DNA from 2 places in the Propionispora hippei DSM 15287 genome. Region 1 is predicted to be linked to the other one. Evidence: riboswitches for the same ligand, from Rfam matches in the RefSeq annotation. Region 1 holds a riboswitch; the other holds the start of a gene.

Evidence for each region. A riboswitch is a leader RNA that binds a small molecule or an ion and turns the genes downstream of it on or off. The one in region 1 is predicted to bind S-adenosylmethionine.
Region 2: linked by a shared signal. The riboswitch ahead of metK (methionine adenosyltransferase) and the one ahead of F3H20_RS05670 (trans-sulfuration enzyme family protein) in region 1 are both predicted to bind S-adenosylmethionine.

What each region holds. Positions count from the first base shown of each region.
Region 1 covers NZ_FQZD01000008.1:27,801-31,460, reverse strand. The annotation lists gene cysK (cysteine synthase A) at 1-175, opposite strand, end outside; gene F3H20_RS05670 (trans-sulfuration enzyme family protein) at 650-1,792, opposite strand; SAM riboswitch class I at 1,899-2,001, opposite strand; gene F3H20_RS05665 (zinc-binding dehydrogenase) at 2,068-3,111, opposite strand; gene F3H20_RS05660 (nitroreductase family protein) at 3,419-3,660, opposite strand, start outside.
Region 2 covers NZ_FQZD01000004.1:255,044-258,703, forward strand. The annotation lists gene gmk (guanylate kinase) at 1-205, shown strand, start outside; gene rpoZ (DNA-directed RNA polymerase subunit omega) at 230-436, shown strand; gene coaBC (bifunctional phosphopantothenoylcysteine decarboxylase/phosphopantothenate--cysteine ligase CoaBC) at 447-1,673, shown strand; SAM riboswitch class I at 1,728-1,828, shown strand; gene metK (methionine adenosyltransferase) at 1,892-3,085, shown strand; gene priA (primosomal protein N') at 3,188-3,660, shown strand, end outside.

The sequences.
Region 1 (3,660 bases):
CCGCATCGGCGATCATGGCATAGCCGATCCGGTCTTTCACGCTGCCCAAGGGATTAAAATATTCCAACTTGGCAATAACAGCTGCCTCATACCCTCTGGCCTTACGGTAGTTGTCAAATTCCAACAGCGGAGTGTTACCGATTAATTCGGTTAAATTCTTTACAATACGTGACATAGTAAATACCCCCGTTTATATTTTAAATTTACATGATAATGTATCAAACCCAAGTTATAGTTATGCACGGACAAATACGGCCCATACCAAATTTTTAGTTTGATCCGGCGTATAAGCCGCTGTCGGTATGGTCAGGAAACGCCACATAAACAAAAAAGGCCAAAGAAGCTGCAGCAAGCATCTCCTTTGGCCTTCAGTTTTTCTGATCAGCCTACCATTCAAACCAACTTGTTACTTACATGATAGTACCAATGACAGGCGATGTCAAGATTTTTTTGCCATTAGGTAACCGCTGATTAATTCACACTGCGCATCCTGACGGATCTTTTTCCGCCCGGCTGCGTCGGCAAAATCTTGCAGTAGGGACTGCTATTCCTGCGGTTTTACTTCCTTGCCAGTCGAAAAAATCTCCGCAAATTTAATTTGCACTTTCAAAGTTGATGGAGCACTAGTTTTCTCCATTTCTTCCGGCCGTTACCCTTTATTATGCAACGCCTGCCGCAAATCCTCAATTAGATCTTCCACATCCTCAATCCCTACGGAAAACCGCAAAAGGCAGTCCGAAACCCCCAGCCGGTCCCGAACCTCGGGCGGCACATCAGCGTGTGTCTGAACAGCCGGGAAGGTAATCAAAGATTCCACGCCGCCCAGACTTTCGGCGAACTGAATCAGCCTGACCCGGGACAGCACCTGTGGAACCAGCGAAGGACAGGCCACATCAAAAGAAAGCATGCCACCATAACCGGAGGCCTGGGCATCCTGAATAGCTTTACCCGGATGATCTTCCAGGCCGGGATAATAGACTTGTTTGACTTGCGGCTGAGTTTGCAGCCATTTGGCAATGGTAAGCGCATTGGCACTGTGTTTTTCCATACGTAAAGCCAGCGTTTTAATGCCCCGCAGCAGCAGCCAGCTATCCTGCGGTCCCAGAATGCTGCCGGTTGAGTTCTGGATGAACCGTATCCGTTCCCCCAGCTCCGCAGTGCGGGCAACGACGGCACCACAAACGGTATCATTATGGCCTGACAAATATTTTGTCCCACTGTGGATGACAATGTCCGCCCCCAGAAGTAAGGGCTGTTGGAAATAGGGGGATAAGAAAGTATTATCCACAATCGTATGAATATCACGCTGCGCCGCCATACAGGCAATCGCTTTGATATCGGCAATTTTCATCAGCGGATTGGTCGGCGTTTCAATTAAAATGGCCGCCGTATTTTTTTGAATTGACTCCTGGACTTCTGTCAGATTGCTGCTGTCAATAAAGCTCACCGTAAAACCCAGATTGGCGAAAATCTGGTCCAACACGCGATAGGTACCGCCATAACAATCTTCGGTAACGATAAAATGACTGCCCGGCTTATATAACAACAATACCGCCGTCACAGCGGCCATGCCTGATGCAAAGACATAGCCGGCAGCACCGCCTTCCAGGTCGGTAATAGCCTTCTCAACCGCTTCCCTGGTTGGATTCTGGGAACGGGAATAATCATAGCCGGTGCTTTCTCCTAACGCCGGATGGCGAAAGGTGGCATTTTGATAAATTGGTGTGCTGATCGCACCGGTGCGCGGGTCGGCCCCCACGCCGCAATGAACTATTTTTGTACTCAGTTTCATAATATCCCCCATTTAAACTAAAATCGTAAATTATTTTTATTATCCCTTCCGGCATAATAAAAACCCCTCTCCGCAGAAAGGGGTTTTACTGTTATAAAATACCCTTCCCTCATCTTCCAGGAAATCATTCCTGCTGGAGTTAGCACCACTGCATTGCTGCCGGTTGCCGGGTGTCATCGGGCCAGTCCCTCGACCACTCTAAATAAGAGAATTTAACGTTATGTAGATGTATATTGTTTTTCATTCTACCGCAGAAGCAAATCACTGTCAAGAGGTTATGCCTCCATTTCCCGCCCAGGTACCAGCACCACTTTTATAGCTTGTCCCTGTTTGATCACCGCATAGGCCTTATCCCATTCAGCGAGCGTAAATTGATGGGAAACCAGTTCCTGCGTTTTTACAGCGCCTTCACTGATTAGTTGAAGGGATGGTTCCCAGTCAAACGGATTCTGGCTGCGGCTGCCAATAATCCGCAGTTCCTTTTGAATGATCTTGTCAAAGTCGGCCGGCAGCTCGGCTGTGGGAAAAACTCCGGCCTGCACGTAAGTTCCCTGCTTGCGCAGAAGCTCCAGTCCCATAGCCACCGAAGGCGGCGCCCCGGTACACTCAAACACGATATCTGCCCCATAACCCGCCGTCGCATCGACCACAAGCTGCCGCAGATCCTGCCGCTCAATATCCACGGCCTGGTTTATCCCTACCTCCCGCGCTTTTTCCAGTCTGACCCTATCTTGCGACAAACCGGCGATAATCACCTGAGCACCAAGGCGGCGGGCCATTTGCGCCGTCAGCAGACCGATCGGCCCCGGTCCCAGTACCACTGCCACATCCCCCGGCTGCACGCCGGCTTTAGTGGCAATATGATGAGCGCAAGCCACTGCTTCGGTCATCGACGCGGCTAAAAAGCTAACGTTTTCCGGCAGCTTATGAACGCTTGCCGCCCGGATCACCAGATATTCGGCAAACGCACCGTCTACCTGGGTACCAATCCCCTGGCGCCGGCTGCACAGGTTATACTGTTTTGTTTGGCAATACCGGCATTCACCACAGGCGACTGCTGTTGTTTCCGCCGTCACCCGGTCACCCACCTGAAAGCCGGCAACTCCTGCGCCGAGAGCGGTGATTTCCCCGGAAAATTCGTGTCCCAGCGCTACCGGTACGGCTACTTTGTATTTCCCTTCATAAGTATGTAAATCAGTGCCGCAGATGGCGGCATAGGCCACTTTGATTTTCACCTGCCCCGGACCGGGCTCCGGTTCCTGTTTATCCACTACCTGTAAATGGCCATAGCCGGTTTCCCGTTTTACCAATGCTCTCACCCATACCACTCCCTTAATCCGCTATGAATGTAAAAATAAAAAAAGGCCAGGACAATCCCACTAGGATTATCGCAGCCTTCAGTAGCTCTGATCAGCCAATACACTCTTTTTACTTATCATTATAAAGTCAGGAGTGATTTTGTCAAGAAAATACTCCCGGGCTTACAAAGGCTATCGCGGTGGCAACCGTAAAATAACGATGCAAAAAAAGCTAACAGCAGTCCTTACATAAGGCATGGCTGTTAGCCTTCATTCTCTGTTCAGCCTGCTTTGTCTATGTAGACCAGATCCTGCAGGAAAATCCGTTTTAGCGGTAGCTTTCGTAAAACACAATATCTTCTAATGGCTTGCGCTGCGTCGCGTGTCGGTCCGGTGAAGCCGCATCGCCGTCGGCGTAGCCAATGGCCAGAATATTGATCGGCTCCACATCTTTCGGCAGCTTAAATTCGTCGTGGATTACCACCGGGTCAAAATGGCATACCCATAAGGTCCCCAGCCCCAGTTCCGTTGCCTCCAGCATAAGCTGGGTGGTAACTATGGAGGCATCAA
Region 2 (3,660 bases), on a different contig from region 1:
TAGCCTGGAGTCGATAAAAACCAGGCTCAGTTGCGCCACATTTGAAATTGACTGTGCGCAGCACTATAACTATGTGGTAGTAAATGATTTGGTTGAAGAAGCTGTTCGCAAAATTTCCGCCATTATCACGGCGGAAAAGTGCAATGCAAAGCGCAATACACTGTTGGTCAACGACGTATGCTGCTGTAAAACAGCCGAATCATAAATATACTAACGGAGGGAAAACCTGATGATTCATCCTTCACTTGATGTTTTGGTAGATAAAGTGGATAGTAAATACACTCTGGTTGTGCTGGCGGCTAAACGGGCCCGTGAAATTATGGACGGCGAAGACTCTTTGGTGGACAGCAAATCCAACAAACAAGTGACCATTGCTCTGGAAGAAGTCGCAAGTGACAAGATTTCCTATGAGAGAACAAAAACAGGCATAAAATAGGAGGCACTCCATGATTGACGGGAAAAACATAGTAGTGGGAGTGAGCGGAGGTATAGCCGCCTATAAAGCCGTTGAATTGGTAAGCCGTTTGAAAAAAGCCGGTGCCACCGTCTATGTGATCATGACAAAAGCGGCCACTGAGTTTGTGACTCCCTTAACCTTCCGGGAATTGAGCGGTAATCCTGTGGCTGTTGATCTATGGAGTGAAGTCAAGCACTGGAATGTAGAACATATTGCGTTAGCCAGCACGGCTGATTTATTTGTAGTGGCGCCAGCCACGGCGAACATCATCGGCAAGGTAGCCAATGGAATTGCCGACGATATGCTTTCTACCACCATTATGGCTACGAAAGCGCCGGTGATCATGGCACCTGCTATGAACACCAATATGTACAACAATCCTTTGGTTCAGCAAAATATAGCCAAGCTTACGGCTTTGGGCTATTTCTTTATCGAACCGGCCAGCGGCATGCTGGCCTGCGGCGTGGAAGGCCAGGGCAGGCTGCCTGAGCCGGCCTGTATTGTCGATTATATTGTTGCTTTTATGAAAAAGCAGCTTGCCAACCCGGCAAATCGGGTTGAAAAAAATGATTTGGCCGGGAGAAAGGTTATCGTTACGGCAGGCGGAACCAGAGAACCCTTGGATCCTGTACGCTATATCGGCAACCGTTCCAGCGGTAAAATGGGATATGCTCTGGCCGAAGCGGCAAAAGCACGGGGCGCGCAAGTGACATTGATTTCCGGTCCCACTAAATTGAGGCCGCCTGAGGGTGTAGCCTATGTGCCTGTGGAAACGGCGGCAGAAATGCGTCAGGCTGTTTTGGCCGAGTACCAAGGGGCGGATATTGTTATTAAGGCGGCGGCCGTAGCTGATTATAAACCTCAGCAGGTGGCGCTGCAAAAGATAAAAAAGGCCGGCGATACGCTTACTTTAGTCCTGGAAAAAAATCCTGATATTTTATTGGAACTGGGACAACATAAAAATCAACAGATTTTGGTCGGTTTTGCTGCTGAGACGGAGTCGCTGCTAGAGCATGCCGGCGACAAACTTATGAGAAAGAACCTGGATATGATTGTTGCCAACGATGTTACCCAGGCCGGTGCAGGCTTTAATGCAGACACGAATATTGTGAAGCTTTTGTACCGGGACGGACGGATTGAGGAAATCACTCAAATGACGAAACGGGAGTTGGCCGATGTCATTTTCGATAAAATTCAGCAAATAGCAAAAAAATAGTTGCTTTTTCTATTTTTCTATTTTAAAATTATTTTGTTGAAAATACATATGATTTACTCATCAAGAGCAGGTTGAGGGACTGGCCCGATGAAACTGCGGCAACCGTTAGCTAGGCTAAAAAGGTGCCAAATCCTGTGTTTTACACAAGATGGGAGTGACATAGCTACTCTCCCGTTTTGGAGAGTTTTTTTATTGGCTTGTTATAAGGAGGTATTAGTATGGGAAAGCATGTATTGTTTACGTCAGAGTCGGTAACGGAAGGACATCCGGATAAGATCGCCGATCAGATTTCCGACAGTATTCTGGATGCGATTATTGCTCAGGACCCGATGGCGAGAGTCGCCTGCGAAACGCTTGTTACTACCGGTCAGGTCCATGTGGCCGGTGAAATTACAACCAAATGTTATGTGGAGATTCCTAAGATTGTCCGTGAAGCAATTAAGGATATTGGTTATACCCGTGCCAAATTTGGGTTTGACGGGGATACTTGCGGTGTATCCATATCCATCGATGAACAGTCGCCGGATATTGCTTTGGGTGTAGATAAGGCGCTGGAGGCAAAAAAGGGTGAAATGGACCTGATTGATGCCATTGGTGCCGGTGATCAGGGCATGATGTTTGGTTATGCAACCAATGAAACGGAAGAATATATGCCTCTCCCGATTTCCCTGGCCCATAAACTGGCAAAACGCTTAACTGACATCCGTAAAAGCGGGGAAGTGGATTATTTGCGTCCTGACGGGAAAACCCAGGTTACTGTGGAATATGAAGATGGTAAGCCGGTACGGGTGGATACCATTGTTATTTCTACGCAACATGGCCCGGAAGTGGATGGTGCCACGATTGAACGGGATGTTTTGGAAAAGGTTATTAAACCAATCGTTCCCGGTCATTTGCTGGATGGGGAAACAAAATATTATATCAATCCGACCGGCCGTTTTGTGGTAGGCGGACCGCAGGGTGATGCCGGTTTAACTGGACGGAAGATCATCGTTGATACCTACGGCGGGATGGCCCGTCACGGCGGCGGTGCTTTTTCCGGCAAGGATCCTACGAAGGTAGACCGCTCCGCGGCATATGCAGCCCGCTATGTGGCTAAAAATGTGGTGGCAGCCGGTCTGGCCGATAAGTGCGAAATTCAATTGGCTTATGCCATCGGTATTGCCCATCCGGTCTCTATTATGGTGGAGACCTTTGGCACGGCCAAGATCGAGGAGCCTGTTATTGTCAAACTGATTGAAAAACACTTTGACCTTCGTCCGGCGGGAATTATTAATACCCTGGATTTGCGCCGGCCAATTTATCGCCAAACGGCGGCCTACGGTCATTTTGGCCGTACCGATGTCGATTTGCCCTGGGAACGGACGGATAAGGCAGCGGTATTACGCCAGGCTGCTCAGATAAATCAGTAGGTATCTGTAAGAATCAGACTGTCATCACGATAGAAAATATGCCTGCTTTAAAATCTCGGAGAGGACTTGGTAAAGTCCTCTCTTTGTATGAGAGGGATACTGATGAATCGCATAGCTCAAGTGTGTGTTAATTTACCTGCCCGCAATATAGATAAAGTTTTTTCCTATGCGATTCCGGAAACACTGCATTTTCTTGATATCGGCTGGCGGGTGGTAGTGCCTTTCGGAAACAGAACCTATGAAGGCTTTATTGTCGCTCTGTCCGCTCTGTCGGAGGAAACCTCGTTTGAGTATGAAGTAAAACCGATTATGGATGTATTGGATAGCCAAGCTTGGTTTAGTGACAGCATGTTGCAAACAGCCAAGTGGATAAGCGAGTATTATCTTTGTACCCTAGCCGAGGCTATGCGTCTTTTCATTCCGGGAAAAACCGGCATAAAAAGTGAAAAGCAGTTCGGTATAATTTCCGGCCTGGAGCAAGCGGCTATGGAACAAATACTGTCCCGCTTACCGCCTCAGCCGCAAGCGGTCTATGACTATCTGAAAAAACATGAACCGGTGGTTCTGTCAAAGTT